4 regions of the Streptomyces sp. NPDC052687 genome follow, and region 4 is predicted to be linked to each of the others. Evidence: riboswitches for the same ligand, from Rfam matches in the RefSeq annotation. Region 4 holds a riboswitch; each other region holds the start of a gene.

What was found. A riboswitch is a leader RNA that binds a small molecule or an ion and turns the genes downstream of it on or off. The one in region 4 is predicted to bind cyclic di-AMP.
Positions count from the first base shown of each region.
Region 1: linked by a shared signal. The riboswitch ahead of AB0K92_RS01535 (NlpC/P60 family protein) and the one ahead of AB0K92_RS13115 (M23 family metallopeptidase) in region 4 are both predicted to bind cyclic di-AMP.
Region 2: linked by a shared signal. The riboswitch ahead of AB0K92_RS00650 (transglycosylase SLT domain-containing protein) and the one ahead of AB0K92_RS13115 (M23 family metallopeptidase) in region 4 are both predicted to bind cyclic di-AMP.
Region 3: linked by a shared signal. The riboswitch ahead of AB0K92_RS06060 (transglycosylase family protein) and the one ahead of AB0K92_RS13115 (M23 family metallopeptidase) in region 4 are both predicted to bind cyclic di-AMP.

Region 1 is NZ_JBFATR010000001.1:303,677-311,203, forward strand. It holds gene AB0K92_RS01515 (response regulator transcription factor) at 1-327, shown strand, start outside; gene AB0K92_RS01520 (hypothetical protein) at 385-1,017, opposite strand; gene AB0K92_RS01525 (NlpC/P60 family protein) at 1,164-2,231, opposite strand; gene AB0K92_RS01530 (hypothetical protein) at 2,659-3,012, shown strand; gene AB0K92_RS01535 (NlpC/P60 family protein) at 3,101-4,294, opposite strand; cyclic di-AMP (ydaO/yuaA leader) riboswitch at 4,302-4,469, opposite strand; gene pcrA (DNA helicase PcrA) at 4,743-7,253, shown strand; gene AB0K92_RS01545 (M23 family metallopeptidase) at 7,364-7,527, opposite strand, start outside.
Region 2 is NZ_JBFATR010000001.1:122,024-129,550, forward strand. It holds gene recQ (DNA helicase RecQ) at 1-1,130, shown strand, start outside; gene AB0K92_RS00635 (M56 family metallopeptidase) at 1,514-2,452, opposite strand; gene fahA (fumarylacetoacetase) at 2,671-3,882, opposite strand; gene AB0K92_RS00645 (HAD family hydrolase) at 4,095-4,988, shown strand; gene AB0K92_RS00650 (transglycosylase SLT domain-containing protein) at 5,006-5,515, opposite strand; cyclic di-AMP (ydaO/yuaA leader) riboswitch at 5,521-5,687, opposite strand; gene AB0K92_RS00655 (polyprenyl synthetase family protein) at 6,251-7,261, shown strand.
Region 3 is NZ_JBFATR010000003.1:275,488-283,014, forward strand. It holds gene AB0K92_RS06035 (helix-turn-helix transcriptional regulator) at 1-1,196, shown strand, start outside; gene AB0K92_RS06040 (DUF6415 family natural product biosynthesis protein) at 1,326-1,880, shown strand; gene AB0K92_RS06045 (hypothetical protein) at 1,877-2,074, shown strand; gene AB0K92_RS06050 (cytochrome P450) at 2,108-3,403, shown strand; gene AB0K92_RS06055 (transglycosylase family protein) at 3,605-4,651, shown strand; cyclic di-AMP (ydaO/yuaA leader) riboswitch at 4,834-5,012, shown strand; gene AB0K92_RS06060 (transglycosylase family protein) at 5,017-5,703, shown strand; gene eno (phosphopyruvate hydratase) at 6,035-7,315, shown strand; gene AB0K92_RS06070 (septum formation initiator family protein) at 7,428-7,527, shown strand, end outside.
Region 4 is NZ_JBFATR010000011.1:113,010-120,536, forward strand. It holds gene AB0K92_RS13100 (DNA topoisomerase IV subunit A) at 1-323, opposite strand, end outside; gene AB0K92_RS13105 (pitrilysin family protein) at 1,170-2,564, shown strand; gene AB0K92_RS13110 (pitrilysin family protein) at 2,561-3,949, shown strand; cyclic di-AMP (ydaO/yuaA leader) riboswitch at 4,175-4,341, shown strand; gene AB0K92_RS13115 (M23 family metallopeptidase) at 4,354-5,118, shown strand; gene AB0K92_RS13120 (GntR family transcriptional regulator) at 5,305-6,000, shown strand; gene AB0K92_RS13125 (HPr family phosphocarrier protein) at 6,274-6,555, opposite strand; gene AB0K92_RS13130 (GNAT family N-acetyltransferase) at 6,756-7,527, shown strand, end outside.

The sequences.
Region 1 (7,527 bases), on a different contig from region 4:
ACGATCACCGGCTCGGACCTCATCGACTCGATCTTCCGGGTGCAGGAGGGAGACGCGGTGTTCTCGCCGCGTCTGGCCGGCTTCGTGCTCGACGCGTTCGCCTCCACCGACGCCCCGCCGGTCGACGAGGACCTCGACCGCCTCACCCAGCGCGAGCGCGAGGTGCTGCGGCTCATCGCACGGGGGTACGCGTACAAGGAGATCGCGAAGCAGCTGTTCATCTCGGTGAAGACGGTCGAGTCCCATGTCTCCGCCGTCCTGCGCAAGCTCCAGCTGTCCAACCGCCACGAACTGACGAGATGGGCGACGGCGCGACGCCTGGTGTGACGGGCGCCGCCACCTCCGGCCCCGCGCCGCCACCTCCGGCCCCGCGCCGCCGCCGCCTCAGCCCTGCGGCACCCGGAGCGCCGGTCGCAGGGTCCGCAGCGCCCACCGGAGGTGCCGTACGGCCTTCACGACGCCGATCAGCCCGGTCAGCCAGAGGATCATGCCGATGCCCATGCCGAGCACGACGTCCGCGTAGGTCGACCGGCCGGGTTCCGCCCGGGCCGCCGACGCGAGGGACGCCCACAGGCCGATCCCGCAGACCATCAGGGAGGAGAGCATCCAGAACAGGCTCAGGCCGGCGGAGCGCAGCCGGGCGTCGGTCGGCGGGTGGCTGTCCAGGGCCAGCCAGGCGTCGATGAGTTGCCGTATCCGGTGGTCGCGGCGGACGGCGATGACGACCGCGATGACGGACGGGGTGAGGGAGGCCAGACCGAGGACGGCGAAGATCGGTCCGAGGACGAACCCGAGAGGGTCCTTCTGCTCCAGCTGCTGGAGCGGCAGGATCAGCAGCGACCAGCCGATGATGGCCGCGAGCGCCAGCAGCCACAGCAGCAGCACCCGGTGCACCCCCAGACTGCGGCGGCGCAGCTCCTCCAGCGCCCGCCCCCGGTCGGCCAGCAGCGCCGCCCGGTCCGGCCAGGTCCGAAGGTGCGGCGGAGGCGGCGGCGGGGGCAGCGGCGAGCGGGGCATCGGGACCTTCCGGGCGGAGGGGAGCTGCGGGAGCGCAGGAAGCGGCGCACCACCGCCTCGCTGTCCGACGCTACCGTGCCGCCGTACTCATGCCATGCCGGTCACCGGCCTCATGCCATGCCCGTCACCGGCCCCGGAGCCGCTGCTCACACCACGCGTGTGGCCCCCGCGAACGGCATCTCGTCGATCGGCGCGACCCGCACGGGGGCGGAGGGGTTGGGGGCATGGACCATCTGCCCGTTGCCGACGTAGATGCCCACGTGGCTGATGCCGGAGTAGAAGAACACCAGGTCGCCGGGGAGGAGTTCGGAGCGGGCGACGCGGCGCCCGGCGCCGATCTGGGCGTAGGTGGTGCGCGGCAGAAAGACGCCGGCGGAGCGGTAGGCAGCCTGGACCAGCCCCGAGCAGTCGAAGGCGTCGGGGCCGGTGGCGCCCCAGACGTAAGGGCTGCCGAGTTTGGAGTAGGCGTAGCCGACCGCCGCCGCCGCGCGGGAGTCGGGCGCCGCGACCGGGCCACGCGGTGCCGTCGGGCGATCGCGTCCGGCCGTCACCGCGCGGGAGGGGCGGTCGGTGCCCTGGCCCTGCCCGGCGAGCCGGGCCCGCTCCTCGGCCGTGAGCCGGGCCAGCAGGCGCCGGGCCGCGTCCAGCTTGCCGGTGACGGTCTTCTTGTGCCGCTTCAGCTCCGCGCGGCGTGAGGTGAGCGCGGCCAGCTCGATCCGGGCGGCGCCGCGCAGTTGCTCGATCTCCCGCAGCTGTCGGCGGACGCGGGCGACGGCGGCCGACTGGCGGTCGCCGGCCCGCTCGGCGAACGAGGCGCCGTCGAGGTAGCGGTCGGGGTCGTCGGACAGCGCCAGTTGCAGCGCGGGGGGCAGGCCGCCGCTGCGGTACTGCGCCGCGGCGAAGGACCCGAGGGCGTCGCGCGCCGAGTCGAGGCGTTCCTCCTTGCGGGCCGCCTCGTCCTGCAGGGCGGCGAGCCGCCGCTGGGCGGCGTCGGCCTTCTCCTTGGCGCCGTTGTACTTCTCGGTGGCCACCTCGGCCTCCTGGTACAGCTTGTTCACCGTGGCCTTGACCTGCGTGGGGGTCAGCTCGGGCTCGGCGTGGCCCGTCCCGTCGAAGGCCGTCACGGCCGCCGCGCCCGCGAGGGCGAGGGTTGCCGCCGTACGGGCTCGATGGCCCCCGGCCGAGCGATGCCGGGGCTTGCGGTGAGCTGCCACGTGGACTGCACGTCCTTTCCTGCGGCCGGGCGGTCCGGCGGCGGTGTCGCACAGGGGAGCGGGACCGCCGCCGGACCTTCTCGGCGGAGACGTCCGGCTGCCGCCCTGGGCCTGGGCGGCGGTGGGGAGCCGGACATCTGAGGGAGGACGCTAGGCCGGGATATGCCGGAGAGGTCACGAGAAGTACGGAAGTGACGCGAGCGGGCCGTCGGGTGACCGTATGTGACCGTGACGTTTCTTCGGAATGGTCGAGGTGACGCAGCGTGCTGACCGAAGGGGCGATTCCGGGACCGGCGTACGGGACGGGATGCTATGGCGCATATATGCGCCGCCCCCGCGTCACTCCCCGTACGCGCTCATGCCCGCCGTCGGCCAGGGACGGGCCGGTGTCGGGCGGCGGGGGACGGCCTCGTTAGGCTCCGGCCCCATGGACGTACTCATCCATCTCTTCGTCGGCCTGCACATCATCGGCATCGCCTCGCTCCTCGGCGGCTTCCTCACCCAGATGAAGGCGATGGGCCAGGGCACCGCCCGCTTCGTCCCGGCGATGCTGCACGGCGCGCTGACCATGCTGGTCACCGGCGTGATCCTGGTCGGTCTCAACCAGGCCGACGACCAGACGGTCGACAACATCAAGATCGGCGTGAAGCTGGCCCTGCTGATCGTGATCCTCGGCCTGGTCTACGTGAAGCGGGACGAGGAGCGGGTGGACAAGGGCCTCTTCGGCCTCGTGGGGCTGCTGACCACGGCGAACATCTTCATCGCGGTCCTCTGGACCTGAGCCGCCGCGCCCCGCGCCCGCGGCCCCCGCGGACCTCGGCGCCCCCGGACCACCCGCCCCGCGTCGCCCCCGGACCACCCGCCCCGCGTCAGGCCGGCCGCACCACGCTGTGGATCGACGACTCGCCGTCGTAGTACACCGACTCCTCCCGCACGTACGTCCCGGGCTTCGGCGCGTGGATCATCATCCCGTTGCCGATGTAGATGCCGACGTGGGTGACGTCGTCGTAGAAGAAGACGAGGTCACCGGGGAGGGCGGCGGACAGGGGGACCGTGGTGCCGGCGTTCACCTGGTCGTAGGTGGTGCGCGGCAGGGTGACGCCGGCGGCCTTCCACGCGGCCTGGGTGAGGCCGGAGCAGTCGTAGGAGCCCGGCCCGGTGGCGCCCCAGACGTACGGCTTGCCGATCTGGGCGCGGGCGAAGGCGATCGCCTTCTCGGCCTTGGCGGTGTACGTCGCGCCGGCGGCCGGGACGGAGGTCTCGCCGGCGGAGGCGGAGGGGGAGGACGAGGCGCCGCCCGTCTCCTCCCGCGGGGCCGGCACCGCCTCCCGCTCCTCCTGCTCCTGCAGCCGCTGCTCCTCCGCCTGCTGCCGGGCCAGCTCCGCGGCCTTGCGCGCCGCCTCCTCCCGCTCGCGCTGCTCGATCGCGGCGAGCCGGGCCTTCTCCTCGGCGGTCAGCCGCGAAAGCATCTCCCGCGCGGTGGCGAGTTTCTTCTGGACGGTGGCCTTGGCCGTCTTCAGGCCGGCCTGTGACTCGGTGAGCGTCTGGAGGCTCTCGGCGGCCTCCTGGCGCTTCTTCATCGTCTCGGACTGCTGCGCGAAGTAGTCGTCGACCGATTCCTTCTGCCGGCTGGTGAGCCGGTCCATCAGGTGGGTGCGGTCGAAGTAGTCCTGCGGGGAGTCCGCGAGCAGCAGGGTCGCGACGCCGGGCGCGGCGGCGCCGGTGCGGTACTGGGCCGCGGCGTAGGAGCCCAGCTCCTCGCGGGCCTCGTTGAGCTTCTGCGCCCGCTGGGCGACGTCGTCCAGGAGGGTGTCGACCCGCTTGCGCTGCTTCGCGGTCTTCTCCTTGGCCGCGTTGTACTTCTCGGTCGCCGACTCCGCCTGGCGGTAGAGCTCGTCGACCTTCTTCTCGACCTCCTCCAGGCTCGGCTTCTCGTCGGCGGACGGGGCGGCGTCGGCGGTCTGCGACAGCAGGGCCACGGAGGTGAGGGCCGCGGTGGCGAGGGCGGGGGTGCGTATGCCGGCCACGCGCGGGGTGGGACGGGACTTGCGGTGCGACGCCAAGGGAGGCGACTCCTTCCATGGGCCGCCTACCGGGTTAGCTGTCGGGTTCGGGCGGGTCGTGAGGAAGGGTTGCCCTACAGCCCGTCCCGAAGGGGAGGGCCGATTCACCCCAGAGTCTGTTGGGTCCCCGGCTCCGGCCGCTGTGCGGGCGCGCCGGACTCGGCGGAGGCCGCGCGGCCCGGCGACGTTCGCCGGTAGGAGGTCGTACGGCCTGCGCGGAACGGTAGCCAACTCGTGTGCCTGCTGTGAAGGTTGGTGGGTGATATGCCCGATACATTTCCGTGACCTTTCCGACAGCGCCCCCCGGCGGTCCCTCAGCGGCCCCTCAGCGCTCCCTGCGCGTCGCTCGCCGTCGCCGAGCCTGCGCGGCGCGTGGCGGCCGGCGGCCGGTGTGATGTTCTGCGGGCGGCCCTCGGTTGTCAGTGGGGCGCCCTAGACTCGGAGAGCGATGAGCAGCCTCTTTGACGACAGCTTCCTGGCGGACCTCCAGGCCCCTCGCGGGCACGAGGAGGAACCCCCGCCGCCGCCCGAGGGCGATCACGTTCCGGAGTCGATCCCGGACGATCTGTTCGGCGGGAAGTTCGACGTGCCGCCGGACCGATGGGGCTCCCCCCGCTCGGGCGGAGCCGAGAGCGGGGGAGGCTACTACCGGGACGGCGCCCCCCGCCCGGTGGTCGACTCGGCCGCCCTCCTGGAGGGGCTGAACGACAACCAGCGCGCCGCGGTCGTCCACTCCGGCTCCCCCCTGCTCATCGTGGCCGGCGCCGGCTCCGGCAAGACCCGCGTGCTCACCCACCGCATCGCCTACCTGCTGGCCGAGCGGGGCGTGCACCCGGGCCAGATCCTCGCGATCACCTTCACCAACAAGGCCGCGGGCGAGATGAAGGAGCGCGTGGAGCAGCTGGTGGGCCCGCGCGCGAACGCGATGTGGGTGATGACCTTCCACAGCGCGTGCGTGCGCATCCTGCGCCGCGAGTCCAAGAGGCTCGGCTTCACCTCGTCGTTCTCGATCTACGACGCCGCCGACTCCAAGCGCCTGATGGCCCTGGTCTGCCGCGACCTGGACCTGGACCCCAAGCGCTTCCCGCCCAAGTCCTTCAGCGCCAAGATCAGCAACCTGAAGAACGAGCTGATCGACGAGGAGGACTTCGCCGCGCAGGCCTCCGACGGCTTCGAGAAGACCCTCGCGCAGGCCTACGCCCTCTACCAGTCGCGGCTGCGCGAGGCGAACGCCCTCGACTTCGACGACCTGATCATGACGACGGTCAACCTGCTGCGCGCCTTCCCCGACGTGGCCGAGCACTACCGCCGCCGCTTCCGCCACGTCCTGGTCGACGAGTACCAGGACACCAACCACGCGCAGTACGCCCTGGTCCGCGAGCTGGTCGGCACCTTTGAGCACCCGGTGGACGTGCCGCCCGAGGCCGAGGTCCCGCCCGCCGAGCTGTGCGTCGTCGGTGACGCCGACCAGTCGATCTACGCCTTCCGCGGCGCGACCATCCGCAACATCCTCCAGTTCGAGGAGGACTACCCGGACGCGACGACGATCCTGCTGGAGCAGAACTACCGCTCCACCCAGACGATCCTGTCCGCCGCCAACGCGGTCATCGAGCGCAACGAGTCCCGCCGCCCGAAGAACCTGTGGACCAACGCCGGCCAGGGCGCCCGGATCACCGGGTACGTCGCGGACACCGAGCACGACGAGGCCCAGTTCGTCGCCGACGAGATAGACCGCCTCACTGACGCGGGCGAGGCGAAGGCCGGCGACGTCGCCGTCTTCTACCGCACCAACGCCCAGTCCCGTGTCTTCGAAGAGGTCTTCATCCGCGTCGGCCTGCCCTACAAGGTCGTCGGCGGCGTCCGCTTCTACGAGCGCAAGGAGGTCCGGGACGTCCTGGCCTACCTGCGCGTCCTCGCCAACCCCGAGGACTCGGTCCCGCTGCGCCGCATCCTGAACGTGCCCAAGCGCGGCATCGGGGAGCGCGCGGAAGCGATGATCGACGCGCTCTCCCAGCGCGAGAAGATCAGCTTTCCGCAGGCGCTCAAGCGCGTCGACGAGGCGTACGGCATGGCCGCGCGGTCCACCAACGCGGTCAAGCGGTTCAACGCGCTGATGGAGGAGCTGCGCACCATCGTCGAGTCCGGCGCCGGACCGGCGACCGTCCTGGAGGCGGTGCTCGAACGCACCGGCTATCTCGCCGAGTTGCAGGCCTCCACCGACCCGCAGGACGAGACCCGGATCGAAAACCTCCAGGAACTCGCCGCCGTCGCCCTGGAGTTCGAACAGGAACGCGGTGAGGGGGAGACCGGCACGCTGGCCGACTTCCTGGAGCAGGTCGCGCTGGTCGCCGACTCCGACCAGATCCCCGACGAGGAGGACGGCGACGGCGTCATCACGCTGATGACCCTGCACACCGCCAAGGGCCTGGAGTTCCCGGTCGTCTTCCTCACCGGCATGGAGGACGGCGTCTTCCCGCACATGCGCGCCCTCGGCCAGACCAAGGAGCTGGAGGAGGAGCGCCGCCTGGCGTACGTCGGCATCACGCGCGCCCGGGAGCGGCTGTATCTCACCCGGTCCGCCATGCGCAGCGCCTGGGGACAGCCGCAGTACAACCCGCCGTCCCGCTTCCTGGAGGAGATCCCCGCGGCGTACGTCGACTGGAAGCGCACGGGCGCCGTCGCCGCCCCGGCGGGACCGGTCTCGGGCGTGGCGGCCTCGCTGTCGTCGTCCCGTTCGCGCTCCTCGGCGTCCGGCGCCTCCGGGTTCGCCACCCGCCGGACCGCGGAGAAGCCGGCGGTGTCCCTGGCCGTCGGCGACCGCGTCACCCACGACCAGTTCGGGCTCGGCACCGTCGTCGGGGTCAAGGGCACGGGCGCCAACGCCGAGGCGACGATCGACTTCGGCGACGCCAAGCCGAAGCGGCTGCTGCTGCGGTACGCGCCGGTCGAGAAGCTGTAGCGGCGCCCGCCGCCGTGACCCCTGACCCCGTGACGCCTGACACCGTGAGGCCGTGACGCCGTGAGAAAAGCCCCCGCCGGACAGGGCGGGGGCCGTTCACGCCGACGTGGTCAGGACGGGTCCAGCCCGTGGCTGCGCAGCCAGGACAGCGGGTCGATGGCCGCGCCGCCGCCCGGCCGGACCTCGAAGTGCAGGTGCGGGCCGGTGGAGTTGCCGGAGTTCCCGGAGAACGCGATCGGGTCGCCGGCCTTGACCGTCGTACCGGAGGCCACGC
Region 2 (7,527 bases), on a different contig from region 4:
GCATGGGCATCGACAAGCCCGACGTACGGTTCGTCGCCCACCTGGACCTGCCCAAGTCGGTGGAGGGGTACTACCAGGAGACGGGCCGCGCCGGCCGTGACGGACTGCCGTCCACGGCCTGGATGGCGTACGGCCTGAACGACGTCATCCAGCAGCGCAAGCTCATCCAGTCCGGCGAGGGCGACGAGGCCTTCCGGCGCAGGGCCCAGGCGCACCTGGACGCGATGCTCGCGCTGTGCGAGACCGTCCAGTGCCGGCGCGGTCAGCTGCTCGCCTACTTCGGCCAGGAGCCGGACCCGGCGGGCTGCGGCAACTGCGACACCTGCCTGACCCCGCCGGAGACCTGGGACGGCACGGTCGCCGCGCAGAAGGTGCTGTCCACGGTGGTGCGGCTGCAGCGGGAGCGGGGGCAGAAGTTCGGCGCGGTGCAGATCGTCGACATCCTGCTGGGCAAGCGCACCGGCAAGGTGATCCAGTTCGACCACGACCAGCTGTCCGTCTTCGGCATCGGCCAGGAGCTGACCGAGGGCGAATGGCGGGGCGTCATCCGCCAGTTGCTCGCCCAGGGCCTGCTCGCCGTCGAGGGGGAGTACGGCACGCTGGTGCTCACCGAGGCCAGCGGGGCGGTGCTGCGGCGGGAGCGGGAGGTGCCGCTGCGCAAGGAGCCGAAGCGGCCCACCACCGCCAAGCCGGCGTCGGCCACGGCACGGGGTGAGCGCAAGCCCAGAGCCGCGGCCGCCGAGCTGCCCGAGGAACTGGTGCCGGCCTTCGAGGCGCTGCGCGCCTGGCGGGCCGAGCAGGCGCGGGAACAGGGCGTCCCCGCCTATGTGATCTTCCACGACGCGACCCTGCGGGAGATCGCCACGGTGTGGCCGTCCTCGCTGCGGGAGCTGGGCGGGATCGGCGGAGTGGGCGAGAAGAAGCTGGCGACGTACGGGGAGGGCGTGCTGGGGGTCCTCGCCGGACTGGGCGACCGGCCCGGGGCGGGTGCGGCGCCCGAGCCGGCGGGTGCGGGTGCGGGGGGCTCCGCCGCGGGTGCGGGTGCGGGTGCTTCCGCCGGTCCTGACGGCGACGACGCCTTCGGCCCGCACGACTGGTCCGCGGAGGAGCCGGAGCCGGACTGGGCGTGAGGCCGGGCGCGGCGTGAGGGCCGGCGCGGGCGCGCGACGGGGCGTGGGCGTTGCGGCCGGGCGCGGGCGCGGGCGTGCGGCCGGACTGGGCGTTAGGCCCGGCGTGGGCGTGCGGCCGGACTGGGCGTTAGGCCCGGCGTGGGCGTGAGACCGGGCTGGGCGTGAGGCCCGGCGCGGGTGTGCCGCCGGGCGCGGGCGCGCGGCGAGGCGTGGGCGTGAGGCCGGACTCGGCGTACGGCCGGGCGCGGGCGCGGGCCCGGCGCGGGTGGGCGGCCGGGCCAGGGTGGGCGGCCGGACTGGGCATGCGGCCGGGCGTGGGCGTGAGGTCGGGCGTGGGCGAGGGCCGGCCCGGGTGGGCGGCTGGGTGTGGGGCGGTGGTCGGTTCAGCTCAGTGCCGTCAGGCCCGGTGCGAAGGTGATCAGCAGGGGGAGCAGTGGCACCAGTGCCGCCGCCGTCGTGGTCAGGGCCCGCCGGCGGCGGTCCAGCCGGGGCGGCGGCTCCAGCAGACGGTCGACGCGCTCGCCGAGCAGCCGGTGGCTGGAGGCGCAGGACAGCACGCCGCGGTGCTGGTTCAGCTCGATCAGGGCGAGCGCGGTGGTGAGGTGACCGCAGCGCCGGGAGGCGGTGTCGTCGGCGGCCAGTTCGACCAGGCGGTGGGTCTGGTCGCAGAAGTGCGCGAACAGCGGGATACGGGGGAATCCGGTGGCCAGCGCGGTGGACAGGTGCAGCAGCCAGTCGTGGCGGGCGCGGGCGTGGCCGCGCTCATGGGTGAGGACGGCGTCGAGCTGGTGGTCGGTGAGGCGGTGCAGGGCGCCGGTGGTGACCACCAGCTGCGCCGGGTGGCCCGGCAGCCACCAGGCGTCCGGGTACTCGTCCTCCAGGACCAGCAGCGGTCCGCGGGCGGCGGGCAGCCCGGTCGGCAGGTCGGGGGCGCGCTCGCGCAGATGGGCGCGGGCCTGGCCGCGCCTGCGCCGGGCCTCGACCAGCTCACGGACGAGCATGGCGGTGGTCCAGGCGGCCCCACAGGCCAGCAGCAGGGTCAGCGCGGTGGCCCAGGGCGGCGCGGCGGACAGGTCGTACGCGGCGGTGACGGCCGGCGGCGCCGGGGCGAAGACCTGGTCGCGGACGGTCTGGAAGACGGCCGCCGCGCCGAGCGTCAGCGCGGCCAGGCAGCACAGCAGCACGGTGGCGACCAGGCACTGCCACACCCACAGCCCGACCACCGGCTCCCGTTCGGGCCAGGCGGCACGGGTCAGCGCGCGGGGGACCGGCACGGCGGCCGTCACGGCGAGGACGCTCAGCAGGAGCAGGCAGACGGTCATGCCAAGGGCTCCGGATCCAGGAGACGGAAGGGCGGCTTCGGTCGTGCGGTGCGGGCGAGGGGCGCGCGCCGTCCGCATCCCGCACCGGCGTCGCGCACTGCGCCCGCCGCCAGTATGACGGCGGGCGGGGCCCGGAGTCAGCGCCCCGACCGGGGCGTTACCGCACGTCACCTCTCCACCGCGGGGCGTCGCCCAACAGCCAGGCCGCGCCGGGCGGTTCAGGCGGGCACGATCGTCCCGGTCACCTCGCCCAGACCCACCCGGGCGCCGCCCGGACCCGGTGCCCAGGCGGTCAGGGTGACCGTGTCGCCGTCCTCCAGGAACGTGCGCTTGCCGTCGGGCAGTTCGAGCGGGTCGCGGCCGTTCCAGGTCAGCTCCAGCAGGGAGCCGCGCTGGGCCGGCTCGGGGCCGCTGACCGTGCCGGAGCCGTAGAGGTCGCCGGTGCGCAGGGAGGCGCCGTTCACCGTCATGTGGGCGAGCTGCTGGGCCGCGGTCCAGTACATGGTGGAGAACGGCGGCTCGGAGACCACGTGGCCGTTGACCGCGACGGAGATGCGCAGGTCGTAGCCGCCGGGCTCCTCGCCGGAGTCGTCCAGGTAGGGCAGCAGTCCGTGGGTGCGCTCCGGGGGCGCCACGCGCGCCTCCTCCAGGGCGTCCAGCGGGGTGATCCACGCGGAGACGGAGGTGGCGAAGGACTTGCCGAGGAACGGCCCGAGGGGGACGTACTCCCAGGCCTGGATGTCCCGCGCGGACCAGTCGTTGAGCAGGCACAGCCCGAAGACGTGCTCCCGGAAGTCGCCCAGCGGGACGGGGCTGCCCATCCGGGACGGCGTTCCGACCACGAAGCCGACCTCGGCCTCGATGTCCAGCCGGACGGACGGTCCGAAGACCGGCGCCGGGTCGGCGGGCGCCTTGCGCTGGCCCGCCGGGCGGACGATGTCCGTGCCGGAGACCACGACCGTGCCGGAGCGGCCGTGGTAGCCGATCGGCAGATGCTTCCAGTTGGGGGTGAGCGAGTCGGGGGCGTCCGGGCGGAACATCCGGCCGACGTTGCGGGCGTGGTTCTCCGAGGCGTAGAAGTCGACGTAGTCGGCGACCTCGAAGGGCAGGTGCAGGGTCACCGACGACAGGGGGTGCATCAGCGGGGCGACGGTCTCCCGGTGGGACGGCACGGTCACCCAGGCGGTGAGCGCGCGCCGCACGTCCGACCAGGCGGTGCGGCCGGCCGCGAGCAGTGGGTTCAGCGTGGGCCGGTCGAGCAGCGTGGCGTACGGGGAGCCGAGCGCGCGGGCCGCCGCGCCCGCGTCGAGCACATGGTCGCCGAGCCGGACGCCGACGGTCCGCCGCTCGGACCCGGCGGGCGAGAACACGCCGTACGGAAGGTTGTGCGGACCGAAGGGGTCGCCCTCGGGGACATCGAAGGGGGGCATGGGGTGCTGCCTCACTTTCGTACGTGCGGTCCATGCGGTCGCAGCAACGTTACGGCGGTGATCCCGGTTTGGGCAGTGTCCCCCCTGCCGGTGATGCCGGGCGGCGTACCACCGCTCCGGGAGCGGCAGGGCACCCCCTGGGAGTGAAAACCGGACGGCGGAAAGGAAGTTGAGAATCAGCGGGGCGGGCGCCGGGTCCGTATTCTCTGATCATGGCCGCACCCACCGCATATGCCGCGCGCACCGCGTACTCCCTCATCGCCACCGACCTCGACGGCACTCTGCTGCGCGGCGACGACACGGTCTCCGACCGGTCGCGCGCCGCGCTCGCGCGGGTGGCGGCGGCCGGCGCCCGGCATCTGGTGGTGACCGGCCGGCCGGCCCCGCGGGTGCGCCCGCTGCTGGAGGACCTGGGCTGCACGGGCCTCGCGGTGTGCGGGCAGGGGGCACAGCTGTACGACATCGACGCCGACCGGCTGCTGTGGTCGGTGACCCTCGACCGGGAACTGGCGGAGACCGCGCTCGGCAAGATCGAGGCCGAGGCGGGGCAGGTGTACGCGGCGGTCGACCAGGACGGGGTCGACGGGCTGACGCTGATCGAGCCGGGCTACCGGATGCCGCACCCCACCCTGCCCGCGGTGCGGGTCGGGCGGCGCGAGGACCTGTGGGGCGAGCCCATCAGCAAGGTGCTGCTGCGCCACCCCACCCTGTCGGACGACGAGTTGGCGTCGGTGGCGCGTTCGGTGGTCGGCTCGCTGGCCACCGTGACGATGTCGGGGCCGGGCACGGTCGAGCTTCAGCCGTGCGGCATCACCAAGGCGACCGGCCTCGCGCTGGCGGCCGGTCATCTGGGACTGCGGCCCGAGGACACCCTGGCCTTCGGCGACATGCCGAACGACATTCCCATGTTCGACTGGGCGGCGTACGGCGTCGCCATGGGCAACGCCCATCCGGAACTCAAGGCGGTGGCCGACGAGGTCACCCTGTCGAACGAGGACGACGGCATCGCCGCCGTCCTCGAACGGCTCTTCGGTGAAACGGTGGGCGCCGGTCGCCTGGTGAGCCCGGCTCAGCCGGTGCGCGTGGCCCGGGACGCCCTCCGGTAAGCCCCTCGGTACGCCCCTCAGTACGCCCCGAAGACGTTGTCGATGGAGCCGTAGCGGTCGGCCGCGTAGTTGCAGGCCGCCACGATGTTCGCGACCGGGTCGTACGGGTCGTAGGCCGTGCCGGGCACGTGGTACGCGGCGAAGGTCGGGTCGATGACCTGGAGCAGGCCCTTGGACGGGGTGCCCTTGGCGGCGTTGGAGTCCCAGAGGTTGATGGCGTTCGGGTTGCCGGACGACTCGCGCATGATGTTGCGGTAGATGCCGTCGTAGCTGCCGGGGATCCCGTGCTGGGCCATGATCGACATGGCCTGGCGGATCCAGCCGTCGAGGTTGTCGGGGTACGCCGTGGCGGCGGTGGCCGCGGCCGGGGTGGCCGCTGCGGCGCCGGTCGCGCCGATCAGCGGCAGCGCGAGCACGGCCGCGCCGGTGCCGGCGGCGGCGAGAGCGCGGGCGAGACGGGTGCGGCGGCGGCTCCTGACCGGCTGGTCGGCGGTGGACAGGGCCTGAGCGGGCACACGTGCGGGCATGGTGAACGTCCTCTCCCACGCCTGCGAGGTGAGCTGTCGGGTTCGGGCGGGGAGCTGCCCGGCCGCGCGCTCCAGAGCGCGCGGCTTCACCCCAAGCCGCCCCGGGCGCTGCCCGGACCGGCGTGTTACCTGGGTCCCCCGCTCCTGCCGTACGAGTGAGTTCGTGGTGGGTGGCGCGGGCGGCGGCAGGATTCGGCGTTCCGCCCGACGGACCGGGAACGTATGCGAGAGCCCGTGTCCGGAACAAGTAGCGGATTCACTTATCGCGCCGGTTGACCATGATCAGCGCGTTTGACGTACTTGATCCTTTTTCCCGGTCGAGGGTCAACTGGCAAGAGGGAAGGGGAATCTGATGAGGGGTCTGTGAGGAGCCTGTGACGGGGCTGTCGTGAGTCAACTCACGTCGAGGAGCAAGTCCCCCAAATCGGGCAATAAGTTCAAGGTGTGCTATGTCTGCCACGAGGGCGGAACCCCTTATGGAGTGCGCGTCGTTGTCGAACCGGACGAGCGGGAGAAGGGGGGAGGGTCGATAGGCGTGCTCATGTCATCGTCGTAGATATGCCTTCTTATCAGCTGATCGAAAACATTCCGGGCGTGATCCGATACCGCCCGTGCTGTAACCGTGGGCGGCATCAGTGATCGAAACGTGACCGGATACGCTGACTTGAGTGAAGGCAGCGATGTATCGACAAACCGCGTAGTCGCCAGTAGACACCAGCAGACAGGAGACCCCTCGTGACCGTCGTCGGGCCGTTCGGGCTGAGCGTGCGGGACCAGGCTCTGGAAGCCGATGTCCAGGCCGGATTGGCGGCTGTCGAGGAAGGGCTGCTCGAGGCCACCAAGAGCGAGGTCCCGTTCATCACGGAAGCCGCGCAGCATCTGGTGCGGGCCGGCGGGAAGCGGTTCCGGCCGCTGCTCGTGATGCTCGCCGCGCAGTTCGGTGACCCCTACGCGCCGGGCGTGGTGCCCTCCGCGGTCGTCGTGGAGCTGACCCACCTGGCGACGCTGTACCACGACGACGTGATGGACGAGGCGGCCGTGCGGCGCGGCGTGCCCAGCGCCAACACCCGCTGGGGCAACTCCGTCGCGGTCCTCACCGGCGACTTCCTCTTCGCCCGCGCCTCCCACATCCTCGCCGACCTCGGGCCCGAGGCGGTCCGGGTGCAGGCGGAGGCCTTCGAGCGGCTGGTGACCGGGCAGATCCTGGAGACCGCGGGCCCGCAGGACGGGCGCGACCCGGTCGACCACTACCTGGACGTGCTCGGCGGCAAGACCGGCTCGCTGGTGGCGGTGTCCTGCCGGTTCGGGGCGATGATGTCCGGCGCGGACGAGTCCGTGGTGAGCGTCCTCACCCAGTACGGCGAGCGGCTCGGCGTCGCCTTCCAGCTCGCCGACGACGTGCTCGACATCGCCTCCGACTCCCACGAGTCCGGCAAGACCCCCGGCACCGACCTGCGCGAGGGCATCGCCACGCTGCCCGTGCTGCGGCTGCGGGAGCTGGCCGCGCGCGGCGGACGGGCCGAGGACGTCGCGCTGTGCGAGCTGCTGGAGTCCGACCTCAGCGACGACGACCGGCACGCCCGGGCGCTGGCCGCCCTGCGCGCGCACCCGGCGCTGGAGCAGGCCCGGCGGGACACCGTGCGCTACGCCGAGGAAGCGCGCGCCGCGCTGGCCCCCCTGCCGGAGTGCGACGCCAAGCGGGCCCTCCAGGAACTGTGCGACGCGGTGGTCCACCGGGCGGGATAAGGGCTGAGGGGGGCTTCACCGGCCCGCTGACCCTCACCGGCCGTCTGGCCTTCATCAGCCCGCCTGGCCTTCACCGGCCAGTCTGACCTTGACCGGCCAGTCTGACCTTGACCGGCCAGTCTGACCTTGACCGGCCAGTCTGACCTCCACCGGCCCGGCCCTCACCGGTCATGTCCGGCCGTCGCCTTCCCCGGCTTCTCCGGTCCGTGCTCCCCTTCCGGGACCCCCACCCCTACGGGACGGGGGATATCCCGGTGTGTCGTGTC
Region 3 (7,527 bases), on a different contig from region 4:
TCAAGGAACTCCGCCTCACCAGGGGCCTCACCCAAGAAGGCCTCGCGGAACGCGCCCAGCTGAGCCCGGGAGTCGTGAAGAAGCTCGAACGGGGCGGCACCGCCCGCCTGGAGACGTACCACGCCCTGGCCCGCACCCTCGGTGTCCGCACCTCCGCGCTGTTCGAACCGGGCGGTCCGCACGCCACCACGCGCGGCGACGACGACAACATCGACCTGATGCCGCTCCGCCAGGCGCTCGCGCCGCCGGTCACGCTGGGCGGGCGCCTGACCGACGCGATCGCCGAGCCCGACCTCGGCCGGCTCCGGTCCACCGCCGCCGAGGTCGGCACGGCCTACCACCGCGACGACTACGGCTACGTCGCCGGCTTCCTGCCCTCCCTCGTCCACGCCGCCCACTCCGCGGCCGACCACTTCGACCACGGCCCCGAACACACCGAGGCACTGCGGATCCGCTCCGACGTGCTCCAGATGGCCGGCCGCTATCTCACCCAGGTCCGTGCGTACGACCTCGCCCACATCGCGCTGCGCGACGCCATCGAGGACGCCGCACGGATCAAGGACATGGGGGGCGTCGCCGCGGCCGTGTACCAGCAGGGCTGGCTGCTGATGCGGCAGGGCCGCCTGGACGAGGCCGAGCAGGTCAGCATCGCCACGGCGGACGCCGTCGAGCCCCGGATCTCACGGGCCACCCGTCAGGCGCTCGGCGCCTGGGGAAAGCTGCTGGTGCACGGCAGCGCGGCCGCCGCCCGCAACAACCGGCCCCGGGAAGCCCGCGACATCCTCCGGCTGGGCCGTACGGCGGGGGCCGCGCTCGGCGGCGCGCAGGCCGTCGCGGTGTCCTCGTGGGGGCGGTTCGACTGGCGGACGGTCGCGTTCCAGGGCATCGAGAACCAGCTGGTGGCGGAGAAACCCGACCGGGTGCTGCGCCTGTCGGAGCGGATGCCCCGGCCGGCCGACGCGAAGGGACGGCTGTTCATGCGCCGTCATCTGCTGGACGTGGCGCAGGCCCACGTGATGCTGCGGCAGACGGACGCGGCGACGGACATCCTGGGCTCGCTGATGGACGAGACACCGCAGTGGCTGCGGCACCAGCGGATGGCCGCGGACACGTTCCACGAAGTGCTGCGCGGGAACAAGCGGCGCAGTCCGACCTCGAAGCAGCGGGAACTCGCGGCGTTCTTCGGCACCCAGTAGCAGGGGCACGTTCCGTGTCCGTCCCCGGCGAGCCGTCGCCGTAACGGACACGCGGCGTGCCTGTCCGCTCACCACCCCTCGCCTTACCTTCGGTGACGCAACGATCACCGAGACGCGGAGGTGAGAGGCGTGCCACCCAGCGACACGACCGCCCCCTTGGACATCCCCGCCATGCGCGCCGCCGCGCGGGCCCTGCTCGCGGACGACGCCCGACTCCCCTTAGAAGAGGACGAGTTGGAGACGCTGACGCTTCAGCTGCGGGGGCACCTCATGCCGGCCCTGCCCGTGGTGGAGGCGCTGGCCGACGAGCTGCCGGAGGACGACCCGCCGCGCGCCTGCGCGAACGTCGCCGTCATGCGGGCCCGTACGCGCATGAGTCTCGCGCCGGGCCGTACGCTGCCCGCGCGGGTCGCGTACGCCCAGCGGCTGGCCCGGTCCGTCAGCGCGCTGTGCGACCACTACGAGAACCTCAGCGGCGGGCACCCGGTCGTGCTCGACCCGCAGCTGGTCTCGCTGCTGGGGCTGTGGAACCACTGTCTCGGCTGTGAGACCTGCATGGCGACGGACGAGCACGGTGTGAACGCCAACCTGTGCTGCCCGGCCGCCGACGCGCTCTACGAGGACTACCGGCGAGCGCCACGGCACGTGGACCTCACGGCCGTGGGCGGGGGCGGGCGGCCGTGACGGCACAGGAGCGGCCGATCGACCTCGGCCCGCCCCTCGGCCCGCCGGCCGCGCGGCCGGACTGCGCGGTGTGCCAGGCGCTCGCCCGGCAGCGCGCGGAGGCGGCGGCGCGGGGTGACCACTCGCGGGTCACCGACTGCAACGTGGAGATCCGCAACCACCACGCCCCGGGACGCCGCCCGGCCTCGGGATGAGGACGGCGGCCGCCTGCGGATACCGTCGACGACGTGACCGACCAGCCCCACCCCCCGCAGTCCCGCCCCCGGCAGCCCCAGTCCGCCGCCCCGGCCCTGTTCACCTGGGAGTTCGCCACCGACCCGTACCCCGCCTACGCCTGGCTGCGCGAGCACGCCCCGGTGCACCGGACGCGGCTGCCCAGCGGGGTGGAGGCCTGGCTGGTCACCCGGTACGCCGACGCCAGGCAGGCGCTGGCCGACCAGCGGCTGTCGAAGAACCCGGAGCACCACGCCGAACCGGCGCACGCCAAGGGCAAGACGGGCATTCCGGGTGAGCGCAAGGCGGAGCTGATGACGCATCTGCTCAACATCGACCCGCCGGACCACACCCGGCTGCGCCGCCTGGTGTCGAAGGCGTTCACGCCCCGGCGCGTCGCGGAGTTCGCGCCGCGCGTGCAGGAGCTGACCGACCGCCTCATCGACGGGTTCGCCCGCACCGGGTCCGCCGACCTCATCCACGAGTTCGCCTTCCCGCTGCCCATCTACGCCATCTGCGACATGCTGGGCGTACCGCGCGAGGACCAGGACGACTTCCGGGACTGGGCGGGCATGATGATCCGGCACGGCGGGGGACCGCGCGGCGGGGTGGCGCGCTCGGTGAAGAAGATGCGCGGCTATCTCGCCGACCTCATCCACCGCAAGCGCGAGGCCCTGCCCGCCGAGCCCGCGCCCGGCGAGGACCTGATCTCGGGTCTCATCCGCGCCTCCGACCACGGCGAGCACCTCACCGAGAACGAGGCGGCGGCGATGGCGTTCATCCTGCTGTTCGCCGGTTTCGAGACCACGGTCAACCTCATCGGCAACGGCACGTACGCCCTGCTGACCCACCCGGAACAGCGTGAGCGCCTCCAGCGCTCCCTGGCGGCCGGGGAGCGCGCTCTGCTGGAGACCGGAGTGGAGGAACTCCTGCGCTACGACGGTCCGGTGGAGCTGGCCACCTGGCGCTTCGCCACCCGGCCGCTCACCATCGGCGGTCAGGACATCGCCCCCGGCGACCCGGTCCTCGTCGTGCTCGCCGCCGCCGACCGCGACCCCGCCCGGTTCGCCGACCCCGACACCCTGGACCTCGCCCGCCGCGACAACCAGCACCTCGGATACGGGCACGGCATCCACTACTGCCTGGGCGCCCCGCTCGCCCGCCTGGAGGGCCAGACCGCGCTCGCCACCCTCCTCACGCGCCTGCCGGACCTGCGGCTGGCCGCGGACCCCGCGGACCTGCGCTGGCGCGGCGGACTCATCATGCGCGGACTGCGCACGCTGCCCGTGGAGTTCACACCGGAGCGGTGAGGTGCACCGGGCTCCTGCGCGCGCAGCGGCCCTGTGCCGCCGCGAAGGTGACACGCACTCACCTCTGTGATCTTCACGTGATCTGCGCGGCATGAACTTGTGACAAGTGATCGTCTGCCGATACGTTCACCCATCAGTGTGACGGCGGTGATCACAGCATCTCCGCCGCGCCGTCACCGTTGTCTCGCGAAAGGTCTCCGCATGCTCTCCGGGAACGGTCGTCACCGTCGCCCCCGCCAGGCTCCGGCCCTCATCGTCGCGGCCGGAGTGACCGGTTCCGCCATCGCCATCCCGCTCCTCGGCGCGAGCGGCGCGAGCGCCGCCAGCGGGGTCACGTGGGACAGGGTCGCGGAGTGCGAGAGCGGTGGCTCCTGGAGCGCGGACAACGGCAACGGCTACTACGGCGGCCTCCAGATCTCCCAGGAGAACTGGGTGAAGTACGGCGGCCTGGACTACGCCGAGAGCCCCGACGTGGCCAGCCGTTCGCAGCAGATCGCCGTGGCCGAGAGAATCCTGGCCGCCGAGGGTGTGGCGGCCTGGCCCACCTGCGGTGTGCTCGCCGGCCTCGACGGCGACTCCGCGTCTCCGGGGGTCGACACCGGTCTGGCGGCTGACGCCGCGTCGGGTGCGTCGGCCACGCCGGACGCGGGCTCCTCGGCGAGCCCCGAGTCCGGCTTGTCCGACTCGTCGCGATCCTCGGAAACCTCCGGTTCCTCCGGTTCCGCCGAATCGGCCGGATCCTCCGCGCGTTCCGGAATCTCCGGCGGCACCGGTTCCTCCGGAACTCCGGAAGGTGCCGAATCGTCCGGTTCTGCCACGTCTTCGCCGTCTTCGAGCGCCTCCGACCCCGCGTCCTCGGGAGGTGGCGACTCCTCCACGGCCACCACGAAGCGGGACTACTCGGACAACTCCGGCCGGAACGACCCGTCTTCGGGCACCGCCGACACCGGCTCCACCGGTACCGGGCGCCACCGCGGCGACAGCGCCGAGGAGGAGGCCGCCGACAGCCGTACGACCGAGCCCTCCGGCCGGCACGCCTCGCGCGACTCCGCCGCCGCCCGCGACGCGGCCGACGGCACCTACACGGTCCGCGCCGGCGACAGCCTGTGGGGCATCGCGGACTCCCTTGAGCTGGACGGCGGATGGTCCGCGCTGTACGCCGAGAACAAGGCGACCGTGGGCACCGACCCCGACCTCATCCTCCCCGGTCAGACGCTGGAGGTAGGGGTTGAACCGGGAGAAAAGTAGCGGGACTTCAGCACACGGTTCGCGGTGAATGTCCGTTATAAACACGGTGAGAGATAGGTCTCAGAAGCCCTGATCGTCTTTGAAAATCCGCCGATCGCCTGGCTACGGTCGAAGCCGCTCGTCACCGCGAGCCCCGGCTGCCGCAACGCCGAATCCTGCCAGCGGCCGCCCGGGAACAGTCGTCGCTTCAAGCGCCGTAGGCAGGAGCGGGGGACCCAAGGTAAGTGCCGGTCCCGGCCGTTGAGGAGACTCGACACCGGAACCGGCTCGGGGTGAAGCCGCGGCTCGCAAGAGCCGCGGCCGGGCAACTCAACCGGCCCGAACCCGACAGCTCACCTCGCAGGCGTCGGTGAGGGGATCGATCCATGCTGTTTTCCGGCAAGGGCAAGCACCGTCGTCCGTTCAAGGCCACCCGCGCCATCGCGCTCGCCGGTGTCACCGGCGCCGCCGTCGCCGCTCCGCTGATGGCGGCCGGCAACGCCTCCGCCGCCACCGCCGCCGAGTGGGACGCCGTCGCCCAGTGCGAGTCCGGTGGCAACTGGTCCATCAACACCGGCAACGGCTACTACGGCGGTCTGCAGTTCTCCGCCTCCACCTGGGCCGCGTACGGTGGCACGCAGTACGCCGCCACCGCCGACCAGGCCACCAAGGAGCAGCAGATCGCCATCGCCGAGAAGGTCCTCGCGGGCCAGGGCAAGGGCGCGTGGCCGCACTGCGGTGTCAACCTCTCCAGCGCTCCGTACAACGGCGGCTCCGCCGAGAGCACCGGCTCCGCCCCCGCCCGTGAGACCGAGGAGCAGCCGGCCTCCCGCTCCGCCGAGCGCCCGGCCGCCGAGCCGGCCCCGAAGGCCGAGAAGACCGTCACCACCCCGACCGGCAAGAAGGTCGAGAAGGGTGACGGCGAGTACAAGGTGGTCAAGGGCGACACCCTCAGCACCATCGCCGCGGAGCACGACGTCAAGGGCGGCTGGCAGAAGCTGTTCGAGCTGAACAAGGACATCGTCGACGACGCCGACTTCATCTACCCGGGCCAGCAGCTGCACCTCAAGTAAGAAGACAAGAGGCAAGCGGCAGCCCCGCAGTCTCCCCGCCCCGGTGCGTCTCCCCCGTACGCACCGGGGCGGGGGCATGTCCGGGCACGGACCCACCCGGCCGCGTGCCGCGACCGTGGCCGCGTGCCGACACCGCATGCCGCGACCGTGACCGAGGCCGTGGCCGCGAATTTTCCGGAACGGGCTTTGTTCCGTTCGGAAACAATTTACTCTCGGTTCCGTCCACGGGGTGGGCGGTCGGCTGGCCGATCCCCCGGAGCCGGTTAGGCTCGTCTCGCAGAGCCACACCCGCGGTTCTGCCCACCGCGTCACATCCACGAAGGAGATGCTCGTGCCGTCCATCGACGTCGTCGTAGCCCGGGAAATCCTGGACTCCCGAGGCAACCCCACGGTCGAGGTCGAGGTCGGCCTCGACGACGGCAGCACCGGTCGTGCCGCCGTCCCGTCCGGCGCCTCCACGGGCGCCTTCGAGGCCATCGAGCTGCGCGACGGCGACTCGAACCGCTACCTCGGCAAGGGTGTCGAGAAGGCCGTTCTCGCCGTGATCGAGCAGATCGGCCCGGAGCTGGTCGGTTACGACGCCACCGAGCAGCGCCTGATCGACCAGGCCATGTTCGACCTGGACGCCACCGACAACAAGGGCTCGCTCGGCGCCAACGCCATCCTCGGCGTCTCGCTCGCCGTCGCGCACGCCGCCTCCGAGGCCAGCGACCTGCCGCTCTTCCGCTACCTGGGCGGCCCCAACGCGCACCTGCTCCCGGTGCCGATGATGAACATCCTGAACGGCGGCTCGCACGCCGACTCCAACGTGGACATCCAGGAGTTCATGATCGCCCCCATCGGCGCGGAGTCCTTCTCCGAGGCCCTGCGCTGGGGCGCCGAGGTCTACCACACCCTCAAGAAGGTGCTGAAGAACCGCGGCCTGTCCACCGGCCTCGGCGACGAGGGCGGCTTCGCCCCGAACCTCGGCTCCAACCGCGAGGCCCTCGACCTCATCCTCGAGGCGATCAAGGAGGCCGGCTACACCCCCGGCGAGCAGATCGCCCTCGCCCTCGACGTGGCCGCGTCCGAGTTCTACAAGGACGGCGTGTACGTCTTCGAGGGCAAGAACCGCTCCGCCGCCGAGATGACCGAGTACTACGCCGAACTGGTCGAGGCGTACCCGCTGGTCTCCATCGAGGACCCGCTGTTCGAGGACGACTGGGAGGGCTGGAAGACCATCACCGCCCAGCTCGGTGACAAGGTCCAGCTCGTCGGCGACGACCTGTTCGTCACCAACCCCGAGCGCCTGGCCAAGGGCATCGAGGAGGGCGCCGCGAACGCCCTGCTGGTGAAGGTGAACCAGATCGGCTCGCTCACCGAGACCCTGGACGCCGTCGAGCTGGCCCAGCGCAACGGCTACAAGTGCATGATGTCCCACCGCTCCGGCGAGACCGAGGACGTCACCATCGCCGACCTCGCCGTCGCCACCAACTGCGGCCAGATCAAGACCGGCGCCCCGGCCCGCTCCGAGCGCGTCGCCAAGTACAACCAGCTGCTGCGCATCGAGGAGATCCTCGACGACGCCGCGGTGTACGCCGGCCGCAGCGCGTTCCCGCGCTTCAAGGGCTGAGCACCGCGGCCGTGCAGGGCTGACGCCCGCGTAGGAAGCGTCGTACGTACGTCCCCGTACTCGGTCCCGTACCGTGTGCGGGGACGTACGCGCGTGAACGGGAGGCGGGACGATGGCCGTGAGGGACCGGGACCGGTTCTCCACCGCGACCAGGATCAGACTGCTCGGCGAGCAGACCGCCGCCCGTGTCTACCGCTCGCAGACCAAGCGGC
Region 4 (7,527 bases):
GAGAACGGCTGCGCCATGCGGACCAGGGCGTCGTAGATCGACGCGTCGCCGTGCGGGTGCAGCTTGCCCATGACCTCGCCGACCACGCGGGCGCACTTCACATAGCCGCGCTCCGGGCGCAGGCCCATCTCGTTCATCTGGTAGACGATGCGGCGGTGCACCGGCTTCAGGCCGTCGCGCGCGTCCGGCAGGGCTCGGGAGTAGATGACCGAGTACGCGTACTCGAGGAAGGAGCCCTGCATCTCGTCGACGACGTCGATGTCGAGGATCCGCTCCTCGTACGAGTCGTCGGGCGGCGGGGTCTTCGTGCTGCGGCGGGCCATCGCTGCCTGGCTCCTTGCTGAAGCGTGGTGAACGGGATCTGACGCGGACCATTGTGGACCGCGGCACTGACAACGCGGAGCGGGACCCGGCGTCGGCCGTCCGGCCCTCCGCTGCGGGCAGGCTACGCCCGTCGGCCGCCCGGCCCCTCGCGCCGCGGAAGGCCACGGCCGTCGGACGGGCCCCCGCTGGGCGCAGGTTACGCCCCGCGGTCCGGCCACCCGCTCCGGGGAGGCTACGCCCTCCGGTCCGTCCCTGCCGCGCGCAGGCCCCGGTCCTTCGTTCCGTCTCTCGCCGCGCGCAGGTTCAGGGTTCTCGGCTCGTCTCTCGCCGCGCGCAGGTTCAGGGTTCTCGGCTCGTCTCTCGCCGCGCGCAGGTTCAGGGTTCTCGGCTCGTCTCTCGCCGCGCGCAGACTCAGGGTCCTCGGCTCGTCTCTCGCCGCGCGCAGACTCAGGGTCCTCGGCTCGTCTCTCGCCGCGCGCAGACTCAAGCCCCTCGGCTCGACCCTCGCCGCACACAGGCCCCGGCCCTCGCTCCGGCCCTCGCCGCGCGGTAGACCCAGCTCTGCGATTCGGCCGTTGCCGGGCGCGGGCCCCGCCCCTCGGTTCGGCCCGCCCTCGCCGAGCCCGGATCCCGCCCTCCGCCGGGTCCCGCCCGCCCCCCGGCGCCCGCCCTCACCCGCCCGGCTCCCGGCCCGCAGGTCACGCTCTGTCCCCGGCTGACCGTTTCTCGCTCTCGGCGTACGGCGTCCGGGAACTTCGCGGACCGTCCGCGCGCTTGCATACAGTGGCAGGACCGGCACGAACAGAGCGGTCTCAGCCACCGCATCCGCGATCGAAGGGACGTACATGCCCATGGGTCACACGGCCACAGCCGAGGCAGGCTCCGGCGGCCTGAAAGCGACCGAGCACCGCCTGGCCAACGGCCTGCGCGTGGTGCTCTCCGAGGATCACCTGACCCCGGTCGCGGCGGTGTGCCTCTGGTACGACGTCGGCTCCCGCCACGAAGTCAAGGGGCGTACCGGCCTGGCTCACCTTTTCGAGCACCTGATGTTCCAGGGCTCCGCCCAGGTGAAGGGCAACGGTCACTTCGAGCTGGTGCAGGGCGCCGGCGGCTCGCTGAACGGCACCACCAGCTTCGAGCGCACCAACTACTTCGAGACCATGCCCGCCCACCAGCTGGAGCTCGCCCTCTGGCTGGAGGCCGACCGTATGGGCTCCCTGCTGGCCGCCCTGGACGAGGAGTCCATGGAGAACCAGCGGGACGTCGTCAAGAACGAGCGCCGCCAGCGCTACGACAACGTCCCCTACGGCACCGCCTTCGAGAAGCTGACCGCCCTGGCGTACCCGGAGGGCCACCCGTACCACCACACGCCGATCGGCTCGATGGCCGACCTGGACGCGGCGACCCTGGAGGACGCGCGGGAGTTCTTCCGCACCTACTACGCGCCCAACAACGCGGTCCTGTCGGTCGTCGGCGACATCGACCCCGAGCAGACCCTCGCCTGGATCGAGAAGTACTTCGGCTCCATCCCCTCCCACGACGGCAAGCCCGCCCCGCGTGACGGCACGCTGCCCGACATCATCGGTGAGCAGCTGCGCGAGGTCGTCGAGGAGGAGGTCCCCGCGCGCGCCCTGATGGCCGCCTACCGGCTCCCGCACGACGGCACGCGCGCGTGCGACGCGGCCGACCTGGCGCTGACCATCCTCGGCGGCGGCGAGTCCTCCCGCCTGTACAACCGGCTGGTCCGCCGGGACCGTACGGCCGTCGCGGCCGGCTTCGGACTGCTCCGGCTGGCCGGGGCACCCTCCCTGGGCTGGCTGGACGTGAAGACCTCCGGCGACGTGGAGGTGCCGGTCATCGAGACCGCCATCGACGAGGAGCTGGCCCGGTTCGCCGAGGAGGGCCCCACCGCCGAGGAGATGGAGCGCGCCCAGGCCCAGTTGGAGCGCGAGTGGCTGGACCGGCTCGGCACGGTCGCCGGCCGCGCCGACGAACTGTGCCGGTACGCCGTGCTGTTCGGCGACCCGCAGCTCGCCCTCACCGCCGTGCAGCGGGTGCTGGAGGTGACGCCCGAGGAGGTCCAGGAGATCGCCAAGGCCCGCCTGCGGCCCGACAACCGCGCGGTGCTCGTCTACGAGCCGATCACCCCAGAACAGCCCGAGGAAGTCGAGGGCACCGAGGACCCGGAATCCGCGGCGACCGTGGAAGCCGCCGACGCCACCGAGGAGGCGGCCAAGTGACCGAGCTGACCACCATGGACTTCCACCCCCAGCCGCAGCCGGGCGAGGCCAGGCCGTGGGCGTTCCCGGCCCCCACGCGCGGGACCCTCGACAACGGCCTGACGGTGCTGCGCTGCCACCGCCCCGGTCAGAAGGTCGTCGCCGTCGAGGTCCTCCTCGACGCCCCGCTGGACGCCGAGCCCGCCGGCCTGGACGGCGTGGCCACGATCATGGCGCGTGCCTTCTCCGAGGGCACCGACAAGCACTCCGCCGAGGACTTCGCCGCCGAGCTGGAGCGCTGCGGTGCCACCCTCGACGCGCACGCCGACCACCCGGGCGTGCGGCTCAGCCTGGAGGTCCCGGCCTCCCGCCTGGCCAAGGGCCTCGGGCTGCTCGCCGACGCGCTGCGGGCGCCCGCCTTCGCCGAGAGCGAGGTCGAGCGGCTGGTGCGCAACCGCCTGGACGAGATCCCGCACGAGCTGGCCAATCCCTCCCGGCGGGCCGCCAAGGAGCTGTCCCGGCAGCTGTTCCCGGCGACCTCGCGCATGTCGCGCCCGCGCCAGGGCACCGAGGACACGGTCGCGAAGATCGACTCGGCGGCCGTGCGCTCCTTCTACGAGCGGCACGTCCGCCCGGCCACGGCCACCGCCGTGGTGGTCGGCGACCTCACCGGCATCGACCTGGACGACCTGCTGGGCGACACCCTCGGCTCCTGGACCGGCACGCCCGGCGAGCCCCGGCCGGTGCCGCCGGTGACCGCCGACGACACCGGGCGCGTGGTCATCGTCGACCGCCCCGGCGCCGTCCAGACGCAGCTGCTCATCGGCCGTATCGGCCCCGACCGGCACGACCGCGTGTGGCCCGCGCAGGTGCTCGGCACGTACTGCCTCGGCGGCACCCTCACCTCCCGCCTGGACCGCGTGCTGCGCGAGGAGAAGGGCTACACCTACGGCGTGCGGGCGTTCGGCCAGGTGCTGCGGTCCGCGCCGGACGGCACGGGCGCCTCGATGCTCGCCATCAGCGGCTCGGTGGACACCCCGAACACCGGCCCGGCCCTCAAAGACCTCTGGACGGTGCTGCGCACGCTCGCCGCGGAGGGCCTGACCGACGCCGAGCGGGACGTCGCCGTGCAGAACCTGGTCGGTGTGGCGCCGCTGAAGTACGAGACGGCGGCGGCCGTCGCGAGCACGCTGGCCGACCAGGTCGAGCAGCACCTGCCCGACGACTACCAGGCGACGCTGTACCGCCAGCTGGCCGCGACCGGCACCGTCGAGGCCACCGCCGCGGTCGTCAACGCCTTCCCGGTGGACCGTCTGGTGACCGTCCTCGTCGGCGACGCGGCGCAGATCAAGGAGCCCGTGGAGGCCCTGGGCATCGGCGAAGTCACCGTCGTGACCGCCGAGTAGACGCCGCGGCGGCACACCCACGCCGAGCGCCGCGGCACATCCGCGCGGAGGGGCCCTGGTGACCGAAGCGTCACCAGGGCCCCTTGATGTCCGAATTGGGGCGGAGGTTGCCTGTCTGGCCTGTGGGATGCGCTACAAAACGCCGAATCGGTTTGGGCTTTGCAAGCCGGCCGTCTTAGCGTCGTCCGGGCTGTTCGTCAGGCAGTGCGCCGCACCCGCGGCACCGGACAGTCATCGCCGAGTCCCCGTACGGCGCGAGCCAGGGGAGCCGGGGACCCAACCACGCAGTCCCTGGGGTGAATCGGGCGCCCGCGCATCCGCGAGGGGGTCCGTAGGAGACCTTCCTGCTCCGAACCCGTCAGCTAACCCGGTAGGCGAGAGGGAAGGAAAGGACCAGCCACTTCATGGCGTTCACGCGCGCCACCGGGAGGCATCGCCGTCCCGGCCGGATGCAGCGCTCCACCGCCCGCGCGGCGGGAGTCGCGGCGCTCACCACCACCGGCGTCTTCGGCACCCTGGCGAGCCCGGCGCTCGCCGCCGGGCCCGAGCCCGAGCAGACCGGCCTGCTGCCGGTCCTCACCATCGGCGACGAGGTCGCCGACCAGATCGACGCCCAGGCCGCCGCGCAGCAGCAGGCCGCCGAGCGGGCCGCCGCCGAGCGCGCGGCCGAGGCCGCCGCGATCAAGCGCGCCGAGGAGGCCGCCCGCGAGGCCCGCGAGGAGAAGGAGCGCGCCGCCCGCGAGGCCGAGCGCAAGCGCCTGAACACCTTCGTGCCGCCGATCTCCGGCTCCTACGTCTCCACCGGCTACCAGGCCGGCAGCTCCCTGTGGTCCTCCGGCAGCCACACCGGCGTCGACTTCCACGCCGCGACCGGCACCTCCGTCCACGCCGTCGGCGCCGGCACGGTCGTCGAGGCCGGCTGGGGCGGGGCGTACGGCAACCAGGTGGTCATCCGGATGCACGACGGCACGTACACCCAGTACGCCCACCTGTCCTCGATCGCCGTCTCCGTCGGCCAGACCGTGACCCCGGGCCAGCAGATCGGCCTGTCCGGCGCCACCGGCAACGTCACCGGCCCGCATCTGCACTTCGAGGCCCGTACGAGCCCGGAGTACGGCTCGGACATCGACCCCGTCGCGTACCTGCGCGCGCACGGCGTGAACATCTGACCCAGCCCCGCGAAACGCTCCGAGCCCCGGCCCGCCCGCCGGGGCTTTCGGCGTTTCGGCCGCCCCCTTGTCCAAAAAATATCCATGGATTCCGACCCGCCGTCGGAAATTCCGCCTCATTGCCATAGAGTCGCTGAACACACGTCAATCGTCGACGTTTCACGGGGATTAAGGCGGAGGTCGGTCATGCGTATTCCGGCGCACTCGGTGTGCACGGCGATCCGGGACGACATCGTCGCGGGTGTCTACGAGCGCGGCAGCCGGCTCACCGAGGAACTGCTCGCCCGCCGCTACGGCGTCTCGCGCGTACCCGTCCGGGAGGCGCTGCGCACGCTGGAGGCCGAGGGTTTCGTCGTGACCCGGCGCCACGCGGGCGCGTGCGTCGCCGAACCGACCGAGCAGGAGGCCGCCGACCTGCTGGAGATGCGCCTGCTGCTGGAGCCGCTGGGCGCCTCCCGCGCGGCGCAGCGGCGCACCGAGGCCCACCTGAAGGTGCTGCGCGGCCTGGTCCGGCTGGGCCAGGAGCGCGCCCGCCGCGGCCACAGCGACGACCTGCGCTCCCTGGACGGCTGGTTCCACGAGACGCTGGCGCAGGCCTCCGGCAGCCCCGCGCTCACCTCGGCGCTGACCCAGCTGCGGCACAAGATCGCCTGGATGTACACGGTGGAGGCGCCGGCCGGCCCGGGGGAGGCGTGGGCGGAGCACGGGGCGATCGTCGACGCCGTCGCGCGCGGCGACAGCGAACGCGCGCGGGCGATCACCGCGCTGCACACCGAGCGCGCGAGCGCCGCGCACCGGCTGCGGTTCGGCCCGGGCGGCGAACGCCCGGAGCGTGTGAGGAATTCGCAACATGGCGTAAACATGTCGGGTCTGCGGCATTAACACGAGCGCCGTATACAAAGAACGGATATCCGGCGGGCGGGGTATTTTCCCTGCCCTTTTTCGGCATGCCGATAATCGCCTCAGGTATGCGGGTAATCGGCTTCAGGCATGCCGGCGATCCGATTTCGGTGCGCCGGTGATCTGCCGTGCGCGCTGCGGCGGTCCGTCCGCATTCGAAGGCGGCCCGTACATCAGCCGGAGAAAAGCGAAACCGCGCCGCCCGGAAGGGGCGACGCGGTGACGCGTTGCGAGTGACGGCCTGCCGCGCGGGCGTCAGACGGTCTCGGGGAGCTCCTCCAGGCCCTCGGCGACCAGCTTGGCCAGGCGGTCCAGAGCGGCGTCCGCGCCCTCGGCGTCGGAGGCGAGGACGATCTCCTCGCCGCCCTGGGCACCCAGGCCGAGCACGGCCAGCATGGAGGCCGCGTTGACCGGGTTGCCGCCGGCCTTGGCGATCGTCACCGGCACGCCTGCGGCCGTGGCGGCTCGGACGAAGATGGAGGCGGGGCGGGCGTGGAGGCCCTCGGCCCAGCCGACGTTGACGCGGCGCTCAGCCATGTGTTGCTGCCCTTCGGTGTTCAGGGTTGTCTAGACCAGTTTCCCATATCGCGAAGCATGCTCCCGGAGCGGACGTGCCCCCTGTCCATCGGGGGACGCCGGACTCCACCGGGTGGCGCCGGACCGCGGCCTCGGTCCGTGCTTCCGTCCTCACAGACTGCCCCGCGCCGTTGCCGGACGCGAGCCGTACTCTGGGGCCCATGCAGACCTCGTCGGACCGGCACGAGTACCCCGCCCACTGGGAAGCCGACGTGGTGCTGCGCGACGGCGGCACCGCGCGCGTCCGCCCCATCACCGTCGACGACGCCGAGCGCCTGGTCAGCTTCTACGAGCAGGTCTCGGACGAGTCGAAGTACTACCGCTTCTTCGCGCCCTACCCGCGCCTGTCCGCGAAGGACGTCCACCGCTTCACGCACCACGACTTCGTGGACCGGGTGGGACTCGCGGCCACGATCGGCGGCGAGTTCATCGCCACCGTACGCTACGACCGCATCGGGAGGAACGGACTGCCCGCCTCCGCACCCGCCGACGAGGCCGAGGTCGCCTTCCTGGTGCAGGACGCCCACCAGGGCCGCGGCGTCGCCTCCGCCCTCCTGGAACACATCGCCGCCGTCGCCCGCGAGCGCGGCATCCGCCGCTTCGCCGCCGAGGTGCTGCCCGCCAACACCAAGATGATCAAGGTGTTCACGGACGCCGGGTACACCCAGAAGCGCAGCTTCGAGGACGGCGTCGTCCGCCTGGAACTGGACCTCGAACCCACCGACCGCTCCCTGGCCGTGCAGTACGCGCGCGAACAGCGCGCCGAGGCCCGGTCCGTGCAGCGGCTGCTCGCCCCCGGCTCGGTCGCCGTCGTCGGCGCGGGCCGCACCCCCGGCGGAGTGGGCCGCTCCGTACTCGGCAACATCCGCGACGCCGGCTTCACCGGCCGCCTCCACGCGGTGAACCGCGCCCTGCCCGACGGGCAGAAGGAAC